Regions from separate parts of the Pantoea folii genome, predicted to be linked through region 4. Evidence: predicted binding sites of a transcription regulator. Region 4 holds the regulator's gene; each other region holds the start of a gene.
The links. The regulator PurR, encoded in region 4, represses purine synthesis genes. The targets are predictions, from matches to a motif close to CANGCAAACGTTTGCNTG.
Positions count from the first base shown of each region.

Region 1: a site for PurR is predicted at 1,371-1,388, ahead of cvpA (colicin V production protein). Genes of this name have one in related genera too.
Region 2: a site for PurR is predicted at 2,924-2,941, ahead of gcvT (glycine cleavage system aminomethyltransferase GcvT). Genes of this name have one in related genera too.
Region 3: a site for PurR is predicted at 2,992-3,009, ahead of AC1MDE_RS11555 (NCS2 family permease). Genes of this name have one in related genera too.

Region 1 covers NZ_JBWXON010000016.1:18,450-22,943, reverse strand. The annotation lists gene folC (bifunctional tetrahydrofolate synthase/dihydrofolate synthase) at 1-454, shown strand, start outside; gene dedD (cell division protein DedD) at 444-1,199, shown strand; gene cvpA (colicin V production protein) at 1,451-1,936, shown strand; gene purF (amidophosphoribosyltransferase) at 1,973-3,490, shown strand; gene AC1MDE_RS17870 (UbiX family flavin prenyltransferase) at 3,606-4,175, shown strand; gene argT (lysine/arginine/ornithine ABC transporter substrate-binding protein ArgT) at 4,451-4,494, shown strand, end outside.
Region 2 covers NZ_JBWXON010000003.1:73,046-77,539, forward strand. The annotation lists gene gcvP (aminomethyl-transferring glycine dehydrogenase) at 1-1,266, opposite strand, end outside; gene gcvH (glycine cleavage system protein GcvH) at 1,366-1,752, opposite strand; gene gcvT (glycine cleavage system aminomethyltransferase GcvT) at 1,772-2,869, opposite strand; gene ubiI (FAD-dependent 2-octaprenylphenol hydroxylase) at 3,402-4,494, opposite strand, start outside.
Region 3 covers NZ_JBWXON010000008.1:118,437-122,930, reverse strand. The annotation lists gene AC1MDE_RS11580 (ATP-grasp fold amidoligase family protein) at 1-82, shown strand, start outside; gene AC1MDE_RS11575 (YjcB family protein) at 138-419, opposite strand; gene soxS (superoxide response transcriptional regulator SoxS) at 672-1,100, opposite strand; gene soxR (redox-sensitive transcriptional activator SoxR) at 1,198-1,674, shown strand; gene AC1MDE_RS11560 (glutathione S-transferase family protein) at 1,719-2,381, shown strand; gene AC1MDE_RS11555 (NCS2 family permease) at 3,096-4,445, shown strand.
Region 4 covers NZ_JBWXON010000031.1:4,408-8,901, forward strand. The annotation lists gene punC (purine nucleoside transporter PunC) at 1-755, opposite strand, end outside; gene punR (DNA-binding transcriptional activator PunR) at 864-1,775, shown strand; gene purR (HTH-type transcriptional repressor PurR) at 1,772-2,797, opposite strand; gene cydH (cytochrome bd-I oxidase subunit CydH) at 3,071-3,160, shown strand; gene AC1MDE_RS24940 (C40 family peptidase) at 3,246-4,031, opposite strand; gene AC1MDE_RS24945 (Grx4 family monothiol glutaredoxin) at 4,396-4,494, shown strand, end outside.

The sequences.
Region 1 (4,494 bases), on a different contig from region 4:
CAGCGAAGCGGTGATCCGCGAACACCTGCCTCTGGCGATTCTGCCCGGGCGCTTCCAGACGGTGAGTGAAAGCCCGCGCGTGATTCTCGATGTGGCACATAATCCGCATGCGGCGCATTATCTGTGCTCACGTCTGGTGGAGTTGCCGAAAAGCGGTAAAGTGCATGCAGTGGTCGGCATGTTGCATGACAAGGACATCGCGGGGACGCTGGCCGCGCTGGCACCGCAGGTGGATCGCTGGTTCTGTGCACCGCTTGACGGTCCGCGTGGCGCCACCGCCGATGAGCTGATCGCCCACCTTGAAGGTGGCAATGCGTATGATAACGTCGATGCAGCATGGCAGGCCGCGCGTCAGCAAGCTGCGCCTGAGGATGTGATTCTGGTGTGTGGTTCTTTCCACACCGTTGCACAGGTTATGGAATCGATGTCAGCGGAGAATGGCAGTGGCAAGTAAGTTTCAAAATCGCTTAGTCGGTACAGTCATTTTGGTGGCGATTGGCGTCATCGTGCTGCCGGGGCTGCTCGACGGCAAGAAAAAGCATTACAAAGAAGAGTTCGCGGCGATTCCGCTGGTGCCAAAGCCGGACGATCAGCAGGATAGCGAAATGGTGCCGCCGGTGACGCAACCGCTCCCGGCGCAGCCGCCGGAAGGGGCGAGCACGGCGCAAACCCCGGATAACGGTAAAGCCAGCAGCTCGGCCAGCAATGGCAATGCGCAACCGGTGCAGAACAGCGAGCCTACGCTGGTGACACCGCCGCCGGTGCATCAGCAGACGAAGCCGGTTGAGCAGCCGAAGCCAAAAGTGGTCGAGCAGCCCAAACCTAAGCCGGTTGAACAGCCGAAGCCAAAACCGGTCGAACAATCGAAGCCCAAAGTGGTAGAACAACCGAAACCGGTTGAGCAGCCAAAAGCGGTCGAAACACCGAAACAGAGTGAACCGGAAGCGGCTCCTGCGGGGCAGGCGTTTGTGGTTCAGCTGGGTGCGCTAAAGAACGCGGCCAAGGTCAGTGAGATTGTGGCGCAACTGCGTCTGTCAGGATATCGTGCCTTTACCGTGCCATCCACGCCGGTGCAGGGACAAATCACGCGCATTTATGTGGGGCCGGATGCCTCAAAAGCGAAGCTGCAGAGTTCGCTGAGTGAGTTACAAAGCATCTCCGGGCTCGGTGGCGTGGTGAAACCGTACGGCACGCGTTAATGCTGTGATAAGCCGCGCCGATAGCAGTAAAAGGCGCGGTATAGCACAAGCGGTTAAGCGAAAATGTTGTGGAAAAGTTGTTTTATATCAGTTAGTTAAATTGCTGATTTTACTCAGGGCGAGGAAAGTTTTTTTCATCGCCCTTTTTATGGATACAGAACCTGAAAACCCTACGCAAACGTTTTCTTTTTCTGTTAGAATGCGCCCCGAACTGGATGCAGGGGTGCATAAGCACTGGGTTGGAAGCGTTCATGATCTGGATTGATTACGTCATTATTGCGGTAGTTGGTTTTTCGGCTCTGGTCAGCCTGATTCGTGGGTTTGTCCGGGAAGCCTTATCTCTCGTTACCTGGGGATGCGCGTTTTTTGTCGCCAGTCATTACTACACCTACCTTGCAGTCTGGTTTACAGGTTTTGACGACGAACTGGTTCGCAACGGCATCGCGATAGCGGTGTTATTCGTTGCCACTCTGATTGTGGGTGCCATCGTGAACTATGTGATCGGCTCGCTGGTGGAAAAAACCGGCTTGTCGGGAACCGACAGGGTGTTGGGGGTCTGTTTCGGGGCGTTGCGTGGCGTGCTGATTGTTTCCGCTATGCTCTTCTTCCTCGATACATTCACCGGCTTTTCCAAAAGCCCGGACTGGCAACAGTCGCAACTCATTCCCCAGTTCAGTTACATCATCAGGTGGTTTTTCGATTACCTGAAAAGCACGTCCAGTTTTATACCCCGGTAACGCCACCGGGAGTGCGGCCAATGAGGAAATGACAACATGTGCGGTATTGTTGGTATCACCGGTTTTATGCCAGTAAACCAGTCGATCTATGACGCGTTAACGGTGCTACAGCACCGCGGGCAAGATGCCGCCGGCATTTGTACCATCGATGCGCTTAACTGCTTCCGTCTGCGTAAAGCGAATGGCCTGGTGAGCGATGTCTTCGAAGCACGCCACATGCAGCGTTTGCAGGGTAATATCGGGATTGGCCATGTTCGCTATCCAACCGCGGGCAGTTCCAGCGCTTCTGAAGCGCAGCCTTTCTACGTAAACTCCCCGTATGGCATCACGCTGGCGCACAACGGCAACCTGACCAACGCGCACGAACTGCGTAAGCATCTGTTCGAAGTGGGTCGCCGTCACGTTAACACCACCTCTGATTCTGAAATCCTGCTGAACATCTTTGCGCAGGAGCTCGACCGTTTCCAGCATGACCCGCTGGAAGCTGACAACATTTTTGCTGCGGTAGCGGCAGTGCACCAACAGGTGCGCGGCGCTTACGCAGTGGTTTCGATGATTATTGGCCATGGTTTAGTTGCGTTCCGCGATCCAAACGGGATTCGCCCATTAGTGCTGGGTAAACGCGTGATTGCTGATGGTCGCACCGAATATATGGTGGCGTCAGAAAGCGTGGCACTGGATACTTTAGGCTTCGAGTTCATCCGCGATGTGGCGCCTGGTGAAGCGGTGTACATCACCGAGCAGGGACAACTCTCCACGCGCCAGTGTGCTGAGAATCCCAAAACCAACCCTTGCCTGTTCGAATACGTCTACTTTGCGCGTCCAGACTCCTTCCTTGATAAGGTGTCGGTCTACAGCGCACGTGTGCGTATGGGCACCAAACTCGGTCAGAAAATTGCCCGCGAATGGGAAGACCTGGATATCGATGTGGTGATTCCTATCCCGGAAACCTCCACTGATGCCGCGCTGGAAATCGCCCGTATTCTCGACAAGCCATATCGTCAGGGCTTCGTGAAAAACCGCTATGTGGGCCGCACCTTTATCATGCCAGGCCAGCATATGCGTCGTAGCGCGATTCGCCGCAAACTGAACGCCAACCGTGCTGAGTTCCGCGGTAAGAACGTGCTGCTGGTTGACGACTCCATCGTGCGTGGCACCACGTCTGAGCAGATCATTGAAATGGCGCGCGAAGCCGGTGCAAAACGTGTTTACCTGGCGTCTGCCGCGCCGGAAATTCGTTTCCCGAACGTCTACGGTATCGATATGCCAAGCGCTACCGAACTGATCGCGCATGGTCGTGAAGTGGAAGAGATTCGTCAGCTGATCAAAGCCGACGCGCTGATCTTCCAGGACCTCGATGATCTGATCGAAGCAGTACGTGAAGAGAACCCGGATATCGCACAGTTTGAGTGCTCGGTATTCAACGGCGTTTACGTCACCAAAGATGTCGACCAGCAGTACCTCGAGTATTTGCAGTCACTGCGTAATGACGATGCGAAAGCGATTCAGCGTCAGAACGAAGTGGAAGGTCTGGAGCTGCATAACGAAGGCTAACCGCCTCGTGGTGCTCATCTTTAACAGGGCGGGGGAGACTCCGCCCTGTTTGTTTTTGTATTTTTGCTCAGTGAGCGGCTATCATTGCCGCAATCTGAACGGGCAGGGCTGAATAATGAAACGACTGATCATTGGTATTTCCGGCGCCAGTGGCGCGATATACGGCGTGCGATTGTTGCAAGTGCTGCAACCTTTGGCCGATGTGGAAACCCATTTGGTGATCAGTCCGGCTGCGCGTCAGACGTTATCGCTGGAAACGGATTACAGCCTGCGTGATGTGCAAGCACTGGCTGATGTGGTGCATGACGTACGTGATATCGCTGCCAGCATCTCATCAGGTTCCTTCAAGACACTTGGCATGGTGATTTTACCCTGTTCAATGAAAACCCTTTCCGGCATCGTGCACAGCTACAGTGATAGTTTGCTGACGCGCGCCGCCGATGTGGTGCTTAAGGAGCAGCGTAAACTGGTCCTGTGCGTGCGCGAAACGCCGCTGCATCTTGGGCATTTACGCATGATGACCACGGCCGCGGAATTGGGCGCACTGATCATGCCGCCGGTGCCCGCTTTTTATCACCGCCCACAAAAAATTGAAGATCTGGTCGATCAAACCGTTAATCGCGTCATTGATCAATTCGATATTGAGCTGCCGCAAGACCTGTTTACCCGTTGGCATGGCGCATAATGGTGCAATTTTGCACTAACTGTGTGCAATTTCGCGTGCCCGATCACTCTTCGTGCATCTTGTGCACCAAAAGTTAACAATGTCGCTTTTTCTTCCTCACGCCGCTGTTATATTTCCCTCACAAACTAAGTGCTTGCGCCCCTGAAGGGCGCGGTATTTAGTGCGCCTGAGCACGCTTTCGCCGTTTTGCATAACTGGCATGAAACCTGCAAATCATTCAGCGCAAACACATATCACGACCATATAACAATAAGCACTTCACTTGAGGGTTACCTATGAAAAAGCGAGTTCTGGCTCTTTCCCTGATGCTGGCCATGTC
Region 2 (4,494 bases), on a different contig from region 4:
GATACCCACGCCGTTGAGCACGTCACTGCGCAGGTTGACGCCAAAGCTCAGCGCGCGATTCAGCACTTCGGCTTTATCGGCGACTTCAACTGTTAAGGTATCGAACCAGCTGTTGTGACGCAGCTTCAGTCCACCGTTTTTCAGGCCAGCGGCCAGAATACTGGTCAGACGATGAATGCGCGAGGCGATGCGCTTGAGGCCCGCCGGACCATGATAAACCGCATACAGGCCGGCGATGTTTGCCAGCAGCACCTGTGACGTACAGATGTTGGAGTTGGCCTTCTCACGACGGATGTGCTGCTCACGGGTTTGCATCGCCATACGCAGTGCAGTGTTGCCAGCAGCATCACGTGAAACACCGATGATACGACCCGGCATTGAACGTTTGTGCTCATCGCGGCTGGCGAAGAACGCAGCGTGTGGACCGCCGTAACCCATCGGCACACCAAAGCGCTGAGCGGAACCGAAAACGATGTCTGCGCCCTGCTTGCCCGGTGCTTCTAACTGCACCAGCGCCATGAAATCGGCGGCCACGCTCACCACCACTTTGCGGCTTTTCAGCTCGGCAATCAGTGCACGGTAGTCATGCACTTCACCGCTGGTGCCCACTTGCTGCAGCAGCACGCCAAACAGGTCGTCGTGATCCAGCGCTTTGCTGGCGCTGTCGATGATCAGTTCAAAACCAAAGGTTTCTGCACGCGTGCGCACCACATCCAGGGTTTGCGGATGGATGTCTTCGGCGATAAAGAATTTACCGGCATTTTTCAGTTTGCTGACGCGCTTCGCCATCGCCATCGCTTCGGCGGCGGCAGTGGCTTCATCGAGTAGTGAAGCAGAGGCGATATCCAGACCGGTTAAGTCCAGCGTCAGGGTCTGGAAGTTCAGCAGCGCTTCAAGGCGGCCCTGCGATACTTCTGGCTGATACGGGGTGTACGCCGTGTACCAACCCGGGTTTTCCAGCATGTTTCGCAGGATAACCGGTGGGGTGATCACGGCACTGTAGCCCATGCCGATCCAGGATTTGTAGATTTGGTTCTGACTGGCAATGGCTTTCAGCTCTGCCAGCGCTTGCTGTTCGGTCGCGGCATCACCGACCGCAGGCGGGCCTGGCAATTGGATGTCGGCAGGCACGATGGCGCTGATCAGTGATTCCAGAGAGCTGGCACCAATCGCTTCCAGCATGGTGGCCTGCTGCGCGGGTGTAGGACCGATATGGCGCTCAATGAAGGCACCGTTGTGTTCAAGCTGGCTGAGAGTCTGGGTCATTTGCAGTAAATCCTGAATCGGGCTGGGTTACAAAAATGGCATTAAATCAGGCAGATAAAAAAGAAGGCGCTGCAATGCAGCACCTCCGATGACTACCGGTTACTCGTCGATAGCGCCTTTATAGGCATCGGCGTCGAGCATCGAATCAAGTTCTGAAACGTCGCTGGCTTTAATACGGAATAACCAGCCTGCGGCGTACGGTTCGCTGTTGACCAGCTCCGGTGCGTCGGCCAGCTCTTCGTTCACGGCAACGATTTCACCGCTCAGTGGGGCATAGATGTCTGAGGCGGCTTTCACCGACTCCGCGACGGCACAGTCATCACCGGCAGCGAAAGTGGCGCCCACATCAGGCAGATCCACAAACACCATATCGCCCAGCAGTTCCTGCGCGTGTTCGGTGATACCCACGGTGAAGGTGCCATCGGCTTCTTTACGCACCCACTCGTGACTATCGCGGTATTTCAATTCATTAGGCACATTGCTCATCGCCATTTCTCCTGAAAAATTACTGAGCGACCGGCTTGCCGGCGCGAACAAAAATCGGTTTGGTGACTTTCACCGGCATTTCACGATTGCGGATCTCTACAATCGCTTGCTCACCAATGCCCGCTGGCACACGTGCCAGCGCGATGCTATAACCCAGCGTCGGGGAGAAGGAACCACTGGTAATAATACCCTGCTGTGGCTGACCTTGTTCATCGGTGAAACGCACCGGCAAGCCGTTTCGTAGCACCCCTTTTTCGGTCATGATCAAACCCACCAGCTTTTCAGTGCCATGTTCACGTTGCGCTTCTAGCGCCTCGCGGCCGATGAAATCGCGATCGGTCGGTTCCCAGCTCACAGTCCAACCCATATTGGCCGCCAGCGGTGAAACGCCTTCATCCATTTCCTGACCGTAGAGATTCATCCCCGCTTCCAGACGCAGCGTGTCACGCGCACCCAGGCCAGCCGGCTTGACGCCTGCTGCCAGCAGTTTCTGCCAGAAATCGGCCGCTTCACTGTTCGGCATCGCAATTTCATAACCGGCTTCACCGGTATAACCGGTGGTGGCGATGAACAGGGTTTCGCTTTGCACACCGAAGAACGGTTTCATGCCCGCTACAGCTTCACGCTGCGCCGCAGTAAACAACGTCTGTGCTTTCTGCTGCGCCTGCGGGCCTTGTACGGCAATCAGCGCCAGGTCGTCACGCTCGGTGAGTTCGACACCAAACGGCTGAGCGTGCTGTTTGATCCACGCCAAATCCTTCTCACGCGTCGCGGAGTTCACCACTAAACGGAAAAAGTCTTCGGTCATAAAGTAAACAATCAAATCATCAATGACGCCAGCCGAAGCATTCAGCATGCCGGTGTAGAGGGCTTTGCCGGGTTGCGTCAGTTTGGCGACATCGTTGGCCAGCAGATAACGCAGGAATTCACGGGTGCGGACACCGTGCAGATCGACGATGGTCATGTGGGAAACATCAAACATACCGGCATCGTTGCGCACCACATGATGCTCATCCATTTGCGAGCCGTAATGCAGTGGCATCATCCAGCCATGGAAGTCCACCATGCGCGCACCGCATGCCTGATGCTGTTCGAATAGAGGCGTTTGCTGAGTCATAACCATCCTGTGAAAACAAGTGAGTGTGACGCGCCTGCGCCGCCTATACAGGCTGACGCAAACGTTCTCTTTGTGCTGAAGTTACCACCGAACGCGGCGATTAACCATAAGGTAAACGAGGGCGAAACAGTACCACCCTTCAGCACGCACCAAACCCACCACAGCACAATTCACTGCATTTTTGTGATTAAACACGCATAAAATACAATTAATAACGATAAACACAGCCTGATAATGGAACACACGCCTCAGTACGGGAAATAGGTCCGGCGAACCCGCGACACCTTCATTAGTTAAAGTAATGCGAATTGGCGAGTAAAATTAGAATAAATCAAACGAGGCGCAATTTGAGTGCAGAGGCGCACCAGAGCAGTGCATAGGGTGAAAAAGCTAATTAAAATGCGCTTGTCCAAACACAGCCTGCAACGTCCCAGTGCAGACGTAACTGTCACTTTAGGAGCGGCTTTTGGTATGACGAGACAGTGATTCATGCAAAAAAATGGCGCCTGAATCGGCGCCATTTAAAGAGAATTTAACGAATCCAGCTGGGCATATCATTTAGCCCCATGGCCTGCTTCAGCATCATCGGTTTGACGCCCGGCAATGTGTCAGCCAGTTTCAATCCCACATCACGCAGTAGCTTTTTCGCCGGATGGGTGCCGGCAAACAGCTCACGGAATCCCTGCATGCCCGCCAGCATCATTGCCGCACTGTGCTTGCGGCTGCGCTCATAACGTCGCAGATAAAGGTGCTGCCCGATATCTTTCCCTTCCTGATGCAGACGACGAATTTCACCGATCAGTTCCGCGGCATCCATGAAGCCAAGGTTAACGCCCTGTCCGGCCAGCGGATGAATGGTGTGCGCGGCATCGCCCACCAGTGCCAGGCGGTGCGCGGCAAAGTTACGGGCATAGCGCGCCATTAGTGGGAAGGTTTTGCGCTCGCTTTCTACGTGGCATAAGCCTAAACGCATATCGAAGGCTACTGACAGATGCTGGTTGAACAACGCTTCTGGCATCGACTGCACGCGGGCCGCTTCTTGTGGCGACAGCGACCAAACGATGGAACACAGGTGCGGGTCCTGCATAGGCAGGAACGCCAGAATGCCGTCGCCATGGAACACCTGACGCGCAATCGCATCGTGCGGCATATCGGTGCGGATATTGGCGACCAGCGCGTGATGATCGTAATCCCAGAAGGTAATCGGGATATCGGCTTTGTCGCGCAGCCACGAGTTTGCCCCATCCGCGGCAATCAGCAGGCGCGCACTCATCATGCTGCCGTCCTGCAAAGTGATGAACGCTTCGTTGTCGCCAAAGGCCACCTGCTGCAACTGCGCAGGGGCAAATAAGGTGATATCGCTGCACTGACTGGCGCGCTGCCACAGTGCGCTGTGAATCACCTCGTTTTCAATAATATGGCCGAGATGGGATAAGCCTTGCTGCTCATCATCAAAGCTGATGGAACCAAAGCTGTCTTGATCCCACACTTCCATGCCGTGATAGGCGCTGGCGCGCAATGCCAGGATGCTGGACCAGACGTCCAGTTTTTGCAGCAGGCGTTCGCTGGCAGCGTTGATCGCCGAGACGCGAATTGACGCGGCGCTCGCCGGATCAAATTGTGGC
Region 3 (4,494 bases), on a different contig from region 4:
GATTCAAGACCGCCGCGGTACGCAGATACCGGGTGTGACGGTGCCGGAAGTCGCTATTCCAGCCGTATTGAAGAAAATTTGAGTATCACACAGCAAAATAAAAAACCCCGCTTAGCGGGGTTTTTTATTAGCTGCGATTAAGGCATCGGCCAATCAGCAGGCGTCTGGCTCATCACTTCAACGAAGGCGTTTTTGGAGATTTCCATGAAGTTGTGCAGATTTTCCATGCTGAGGGTAATGCCGAGCAGGCCGGTAACGAACCAGCATGACATGCCTACACCAATACCGCCGCACATCAGTGCCATCACGTGGTGACTGTTCTGACGCAGTTTAATTTTCATGGTGCTGGCAAAGAACATCATGATGGCGCTGAGTAGCTCCCAACGCATGACGATTAAACTGGTGGTTAACGTAGCCATCTGCAAAAACCTCTTCAAATCAGTAATATCCCTGACATTGATTGGACATCACTGGCGGCAAAGAAGGAGGGTCAGGGAGGCCCTTCTGGCCGTCTTACGCGGGGGTAAATCTGTGACTTGGGTCACATTATATCACCCGATTTGAAAGTTTGAACAAAATTTATACCTGGTATGGTAGAAAGATTTTTATCGAAGCGGGGGAGATGGCAGAGGCAAAGCGGGAAGGTGCGCCCGTGAAGGGCGCGCAGAATGTCACTGAACCGGGCAGCACTCGCCGGTTGTGCGCTGGGCAAAGCTGTTCATGTTTTCACTGCAATCGAAACTCAGCAGACGCGGACGCTGAATCATCGCCTGACGGCGCATGGTGTGACGATAGGCGGTCGGCGTCTGGGAAAACTGACGGCGGAACACGCGCGAAAAAGTTTGCTGTGAATCGTAACCGTATTGCATCGCGATATCGAACACTGGACGCTGGGTCTGGCGTAACGCTTCAGCGGCCAGAGTCAGGCGGCGCTCACGAATATAGCCACCCAGCGTTTGTTTCGTCACGGTACGGAACATACGCTGCAGGTGCCATTTTGAGTAGCCAGATTTTGCTGCCACTTCGTCGATCGACAGGGCCTTATCCAGATTTTCATCGATCCAATGTGTCAGTGAATGAATGATTTCCTGTTGCATCATAGCCTCATCCTTCTGAAAGGTTTATCGGGTTTGAAATTCGAAGTTTTGATGGGGTGCGAGTATAATTCCTCAAGTTAACTTGAGGTAAAGGCCCTAAATGAAAAAAGAACGCAATTACCCAAAACCGGTGTTAACGCCGGGTGAAGTGGCGAAACGTAGCGGCGTGGCCGTTTCCGCGCTGCACTTTTATGAAACCAAAGGTTTAATTTTCAGTTCGCGCAATGGCGGCAATCAACGGCGTTACAGCCGCGATGTGCTGCGCCGTGTGGCGATTATCAAGATTGCGCAGCGCATCGGTATTCCGCTGGCCACTGTCAGCGACAGTTTGATGCATGTACCAGCCAACAAGCGTATGTCGACGCAGGAGTGGGATGCGCTGACGCAGCACTGGCGTGAAGAGCTGGATAAGCGTATCGAAACCCTGACGCGCCTGCGTAACGATTTGGACGGGTGTATTGGCTGTGGCTGCTTATCGATGCGTGATTGTCCACTGCGCAATCCCGGTGACCGTCTGGCACAGCAAGGTTCGGGGGCGGTGTTACTCGATCCTGAGCAAGACGAGCACAAAGGTTAATCCGCTATACTTGCCGGGAGACTTTGACCGGCAAGGAAAACCGCATGATTACCGTTCACCATCTGGAAAATTCCCGTTCGCATCGCGTGTTGTGGCTGCTGGAAGAGCTGTCGGTGCCGTATCAAATTAAACGTTATCAGCGCGAAGACACGCTGCTGGCACCAGAGTCATTAAAGAAAATTCACCCGTTGGGGAAGTCGCCGGTTATTACTGATGGCAATCGGGTGATCGCCGAGTCAGGGGCGATTCTGGCGTATCTGCAGCAGAAATATGACAGCGAGCATTTGTTCGCCATCACGGACGAGGATGAACAGATTCAGGCGCGTTACTGGCTGCATTACGCAGAAGGGTCGCTGATGCCATTGCTGGTGATGAAGCTGGTGTTTGGGCAACTCGGGAAGAAGCCGGTGCCGTGGATTTTACGTCCGGCAGGCGTGGCGTTGAGCAAAGGGATTCAGAAGGCCTGGTTGAACAAGCAGCTAAAACTGCACGGCGACGTGATTGAGCAGCATCTTAGCCAGCATCGTTATTTCGCCGGGTCACGGTTTAGCATCGCCGATGTGCAGATGAGTTTCCCGCTGCTGGCGTTGCAAGTGCGGGGATCGCTGAATGAGATGCCGTCCACCGCGCGCTGGCTGGAAGCAATGCAGCAACGTGCTGCCTGGCAACGCGCGATTGAGCAGGGCGGGGTTATCTCGTTCAGCTAAGTTGGTTAGTTGCTGTTGATTGAGTGCTGTGGATTAGCCGCTGTGAGTTGGGTGTTGTGGATTATCGCTGTGGGTTGGGTGCCATGCCCAACAAAGGCCCGCCCGATCGCAAAGGAATAACGCATCCATGCAGATCGGCCGCGCCGTCCATGGCGCGGACGCTTTGCTCTTCGGGCGGGCCTTTGCTGGGCCTCGACTTGGTTATCGCTTCAAGTTGCAGCAACCTCACACCTCTGGTGCGGTGGGTGAGGAAAATTTTGCGATGAATGGAACATGCTTTGATATTCCACGCATCCATGGCGCGGACGCTTTGCTCTTAGGGTGGATATTTGCTGGACCCCAAGTTGGACATCGCTTCAAATTGTAGCAACCTCATACTTCGGGTGCAGTTGGTGAGGAAAACCAGGCGATAAATTGAAAAAACCAAGATTTTCCAGCCAGTTCCGACCCCTTAAGTTTCGCCAAAAGCAGTGTAACCACATTGTTAACCCGCGTCAGTCTGCGCTTTATCCTGCCTGATAATCGATTAGTAGTTGAAAACCCCATAGCAAACGCCAGATAATCGTTTGCCTTTTTCCGTGTCCTCCTTTTACGACCTGGAATACGCGGCCACGTAAACGTTTGCCTCTTTTCTCTTTGAGAACCTTCACCAGGATGATGCGCAAACGCGGGCCGTGGGGCTCATTACATCTTAAAAAACGCAGAGGATTTACTATGTCTGGCGATTCACGCCCGGCCAGTGGAAAACTGGACGCCTGGTTCAACATCTCGGCACGCGGCAGCAGCGTGCGTCAGGAAATTTTGGCGGGTTTAACCACCTTTTTAGCCATGGTTTACTCCGTCATTGTCGTACCGGGTATGCTGGGTAAAGCCGGCTTCTCGCCGACCGCTGTGTTTGTGGCAACCTGCCTGGTCGCCAGCTTTGGTTCGATCATCATGGGATTGTGGGCCAACCTGCCCATGGCGATCGGCTGTGCGATTTCCCTGACCGCCTTCACCGCGTTTAGCCTGGTGCTGGGCCAGCACATTAGCGTCCCGGTTGCCCTTGGCGCGGTATTCCTGATGGGCTTGCTGTTCACGTTGATTTCGGTCACCGGGATTCGCGCCTGGATTTTGCGTAACCTGCCGATGGGCGTGGCGCACGGCACGGGAGTCGGTATTGGCCTGTTCCTGCTGCTGATTGCGGCCGATGGTATTGGCCTGGTTGTGAAGAACCCGGCGCCGGGCTTGCCGGTGGCTCTCGGCCACTTCACCTCGTTCCCGGTGATCATGGCGCTGATTGGGCTGGCAGCCATCTTTGGTCTGGAAAAACGTCGTGTGCCAGGCGGAATTTTGCTGACCATCGTAGCGATTTCGGTAGTGGGTTTGATCTTTGATCCTGCGGTGACCTATCAGGGGCTGTTTGCCATGCCGAGCCTGAAGGATGCCAATGGCCAATCCGCGATGTTTAGTCTCGATATCATGGGGGCGCTGCAACCGGTGGTGCTGCCAAGTGTGCTGGCGCTGGTGATGACCGCGGTATTTGATGCCACCGGCACCATTCGTGCAGTGGCGGGCCAGGCGAATCTGCTGGATAAAGACGGCCAGATCATTAACGGTGGCCGCGCGTTGACCACCGACTCCGTCAGCAGTCTGTTTGCCGGTTTAGTCGGTGCTTCGCCTGCGGCGGTGTATATCGAATCGGCCGCCGGAACGGCAGCGGGCGGTAAAACTGGCCTGACAGCGATCGTTGTCGGTCTGTTGTTCTTGCTGATTCTGTTTATGTCCCCGCTGGCCTATCTGGTACCGGCCTACGCGACGGCACCAGCATTGATGTACGTTGGCCTGCTGATGCTAAGCAATGTGGCGAAAATCGATTTCAATGATTTCGTCGATGCGATGTCAGGTTTGGTCACTGCTGTGTTCATCGTGCTGACCTGCAACATCGTCACCGGCATCATGCTCGGCTTCAGCTCGTTGGTGATTGGCCGCCTCTTTGCGGGTGAATGGCGCAGGCTGAACGTGGGAACCGTGGTGATTGCTGTTGCACTGGTGGCCTTCTACGCGGGTGGCTGGGCCATCTGACTTTTAAACGCGCTTATTTCCAGATAAGTCTCTTTCTGGTTCACGCCGC
Region 4 (4,494 bases):
AAAAATGCGATGGTTTGCGGAATATAGCTCAGACCAATATCGGCGGGCGTTAAACCCGCAGACGCCAGGATAAACGGCGAACCGGTTAGCCAGGCAAAGAAACTGGCAGAACAGGCAGAGTAGATCAGCACGTTGCCGCTGTAGACACGCGTGGAGAGCAGATTCAGCCAGCCGGGTTGCGGAGCATTATCTGCTTTGGCTTTTTTAGGCGCAGCAAGCTGCAGCGTGCCGATGACCAGCAGCACGGCAATGATCGTCAGCACGACAAAGATACTGCGCCAGTGGAAATGGCCCATCAGCCATGCACCTAACAAAGGTGCCAGCGCAGGAGAAAGGGCAACCAGCGGCATTATGGTAGCAAAAACTTTATTGGCCTGGGCTTTGGGGTAGCGATCGACCACCAGTGCCTGCCAGCTGACCGCGGCGGCGCACACGCCAACCGCCTGCACAAAGCGCAGTGCCAGCATCATATTGACGTCCGTCACCCATAACATCCCCAGGCAACCCAGGGCAAAAATCGTCAAACCTGCCAATAAAATGGGTTTACGTCCAAAGCGATCTGATAACGGTCCCCAGAATACCTGGGCGCAGGCAAAACCACCGAGAAATAGACTGAGGCTGGCGCTGATGGTGCCCGGCGCGGTGGCGAAGTCACGCTGCATATCGCCAAAAGCAGGCAGATACATATCCGTAGCGAGGAAGCCGAGCATGCTGAGCACGGCAAGATAGGGCATAAATCCTTTTGACGACAACATAGTAATTCTCATTGGCAGATTGAACGTCGGGGAGTGTAAAAGAGTGCGTCATTCTTTGTGAAACGCTAATATTTGCGCAGTGCTGTTAAAATTTTTGAAGGCAAAAGTATGTGGTCTGAGTATGCGCTGGAAGTAGTGGACGCCGTCGCGCGCAATGGCAGTTTCAGCGCAGCGGCGCAGGAATTACATCGCGTGCCCTCTGCCGTTAGCTATACGGTGCGCCAGCTGGAAACCTGGCTGGCCGTGCCGTTGTTTGAGCGTCAGCACCGTGAGGTGGTGTTAACCCCTGCAGGCGAGCATTTTGTGCGGGAAGGGCGATCTGTTATCAAAAAAATGCTGGCAACCCGCAGGCAATGCCAGCAACTGGCGAATGGCTGGCGCGGACAGCTCAGTATTGCCGTGGATTGCATTGTAAAACCCCAGCGTACCCGACAACTGGTAAAGGATTTTTACCGTCATTTCCCGGATATGGAATTGATCATCAGTTACGAGGTATTTAACGGTGTATGGGATGCCTTAGCAGACGGGCGGGTCGATGTGGCGATTGGTGCCACCCAGGCAATCCCGGTGGGTGGACGTTTTGCCTTTCAGGATATGGGTGCTCTCAACTGGTGTTGTGTGGTCAGTCCTGATCATCCTCTGGCCGCGAGTGCCGATCTCAACGAAGAAGCGCTGCGTGCCTGGCCATCGCTGGTACTGGAAGATACCTCTCGCGCATTACCACGACGCATGACCTGGACATTGGATAATCAGCGGCGTTTAGTGGTGCCAGAGTGGGAAACAGGGATGGATTGTTTGCAGGCGGGATTGTGCGTGGGCATGGTGCCGGGCCACCTCGCGCGACCTTTACTCGACAGTGGCGCGCTGGTGGAGCTATCACTGCCGCAGCCGTTTCCGGAAAGTCCCTGCTGCGTCAGTTGGTCAGAACAGCGTGCGTCACCCGCGCTGGAGTGGTTACTCGCCTATCTTGGCGATGCTGAAACGCTGAACCACGAGTGGCTCAGCGAAAATCAGCTTTAACGGCGGTAATCACGGAATGGACCGTCCGCCACGGAGCGACGCTCAATCAGTGTAGGCTGGACCTCAATGGTTTGCGGCTCTTCGCGTTTGCTGGTGATGCGATCCAGCAGCATTTCCAGCGCTTTTTTGCCCAACTCCGCTTTCGGCTGGTGAACTGTAGTGAGCGCAGGGGTGAAGTAGCGCGCGTTGCGCACGTTATCATAGCCAATCACGGAGATGTCCTGCGGCACGCGCAGTCCCATCTCATCGGCGGCACAGATCGCGCCCATCGCCATGATATCGCCCCCGCAGAACACGGCGGTCGGACGCTGTTTCTGATTAAGGATCTGCTGCATCGCCTGATAACCCGATTCTGGCTCGAAGTCGCCCTGAACAACCCATTCAGGCCGCACGGTCACACCGCCTTCGCTCATCGCCTGCAGGAAGCCCGCATGGCGCCCGCCGCCGGTGTTGCGCTCCATTTGACCCGGAATCGCACCGATATCTCGGTGACCGCGCTCGATAAGGTAGCGTCCAGCCAGGTAACCCCCCTGGAAGGCGTTATCCTGTACGGTATCGGTGAAGTCGCCGCGAGAGGCGCCCCAGTCCATCACGACCATCGGAATGTTGCGGTTGTCTTCCAGCATCTGCAGCAAATCGTCAGGATACTCGGAGCACATGACTAACAGACCATCCACACGCTTTTGCGCCATCATCGACAGGTAAGCGCGCTGCTTTTGCAAATCGTTATGTGCGTTGCCCAGAATCAAGGTATAGCCGCGTTCGAAACAGTGGTTCTCAACCGCTTCGATAATTTCGGCAAAGTAGGGCGCTTCGCTGGAAGTGGCTAACAGTCCCAGCGTTTTGGTGTGATTCACCTTCAGACTACGCGCAACGGCGCTCGGCGAATAGTGCAGCTCTTTAATCGCTTCCCATACGGCGTTACGCGTTTCCTCTGCAACAAAACGCGTTTTGTTGATGACATGCGAAACGGTGGTGGTAGATACACCCGCGCGTTTCGCTACATCTTTAATTGTTGCCATGAAAAAGGTACTCCCCGGCTTATCGCAACTTACTGATAAGTATATTGTTAAACGTTTGCGTCTGCGAAGGGTTTTATGCCCTAAAAGGGGGGCAAATCTGCCGTATCAGGCAGGGAAAATCACTTCAGCAGGCTGTAAATACAGCATGCGCAAAATCAGTTGCGCAACGAAAGGCGGCGATTCTAGCAAGCCAGCGCGGATAAGACGAGATTTTTGCCCACCGCTGTGCGAAAATTGTTTTAACCCTAATAAATGTGTGACTAAGGAGAAGTGATGAGTACAGATTTAAAGCTGGCGCTAATGACCACGGTTGGCGCACTGTTGATGATTATTGCGTTTAGCTTCACCGCCATTCTTCATTAATTCAAAGCGCATCAATAAAAAAAGCCGGCACTGATTAAGCGTCCGGCTTTTTTTGTGGCGAGAGCCACAGGATGTTGCGCAACAATTAGCGAATAGTTTTTGGAGTCATCATACGGCGCGCACCGACATAGTGTTTCTGCCAGTAGTCTTCGCCCAATGCGCTAATCTGAATGTCTTTACCGGTGCGGGGTGACTGAATAAATTTACCGTTGCCGAGGTAAACGCCCACATGATCGGCAGTCCCGCGATTATTGATGCGGAAGAATACCAAATCCCCTTTCTCCAGCATCTCACGCTTAATGGGCGCGGCATCGTGCAGGTGATACATCTCATTCGCCGTGCGTGGGAATTTGTATTTGACGAGATCTTTATAGGCATACCAGACTAAACCACTGCAATCGAAACCGGTATGGGGTGAGGTGCCACCCCACTGGTAAGGCTTGCCCAGTTGTCCCATCAACTTCGTCATCGCGGTTTCGCGTGCCTTTTGGTAGCGCAGGCGGTGGGATTTGCTCATCTTGATGCCAGTGAGTCCCTGAACTTCATCGTCCACATCTGGGGACTTTTTCGCGAGGCGTTGATGGCCATACTTTTTCAATGGCGACTTCAGCAGGGATTTTTTGCGGCTGGATTTGTTTAAGGCGGTTTCGGTTTTACTCTGCTTTTTCAGCTTGAGCTTCTGCACGGTGGTCAGGCGAGACTTTTTAGCCGTTGATTTAACCGGGCGTCGCTTGCGGCGCTCATCTTCACGCGCACTTTTTTTCTCAGCATTATGCAAACTGGCATTAATCGGGGCATGCTGAGAAGCAGAAGCCACGTTAAAAAACAGTTGCGCAAAAGCCAGTATGAAAAGCGTAATCAGTAAACGCATAGTCCGGTTACAGGTTAAGCAGTCTGGCAAAAAGCAGGCTGCGGCAGAGTAAGAGAAATCTGATCAACGATCAGCGCCGAAGCAATTCTAATCCACTTTTTTTCCAAAAGGTAAGGCCTTTTTCTATTAATCTGTTACCAGGTAGATAATGTCGCTAAATTGAGCGATTTCAGCTGTTTAACGCAGCGAAATTATTGCTAATTATTAATTTGTTCATGCTTATTAATGATAGGAAAATGTTATCTGTACCCTCAGCACTTAACAAACATGGCGATCAGCTGGTCGGTAACGCAAAATCCCGTTTTCAGTGCGGGGCTGAAGTCGCTACAATAAACAAACACGAAGTGAAGGATTAAGGAAGGCAATAATGAGTACTGTTGAAAAAATTCAGCGCCAGATCGCAGAAAACCCGATTCTGTTATACATGAAAGGTTCCCCGAAACTGCCAAGCTGCGGTTTCTCA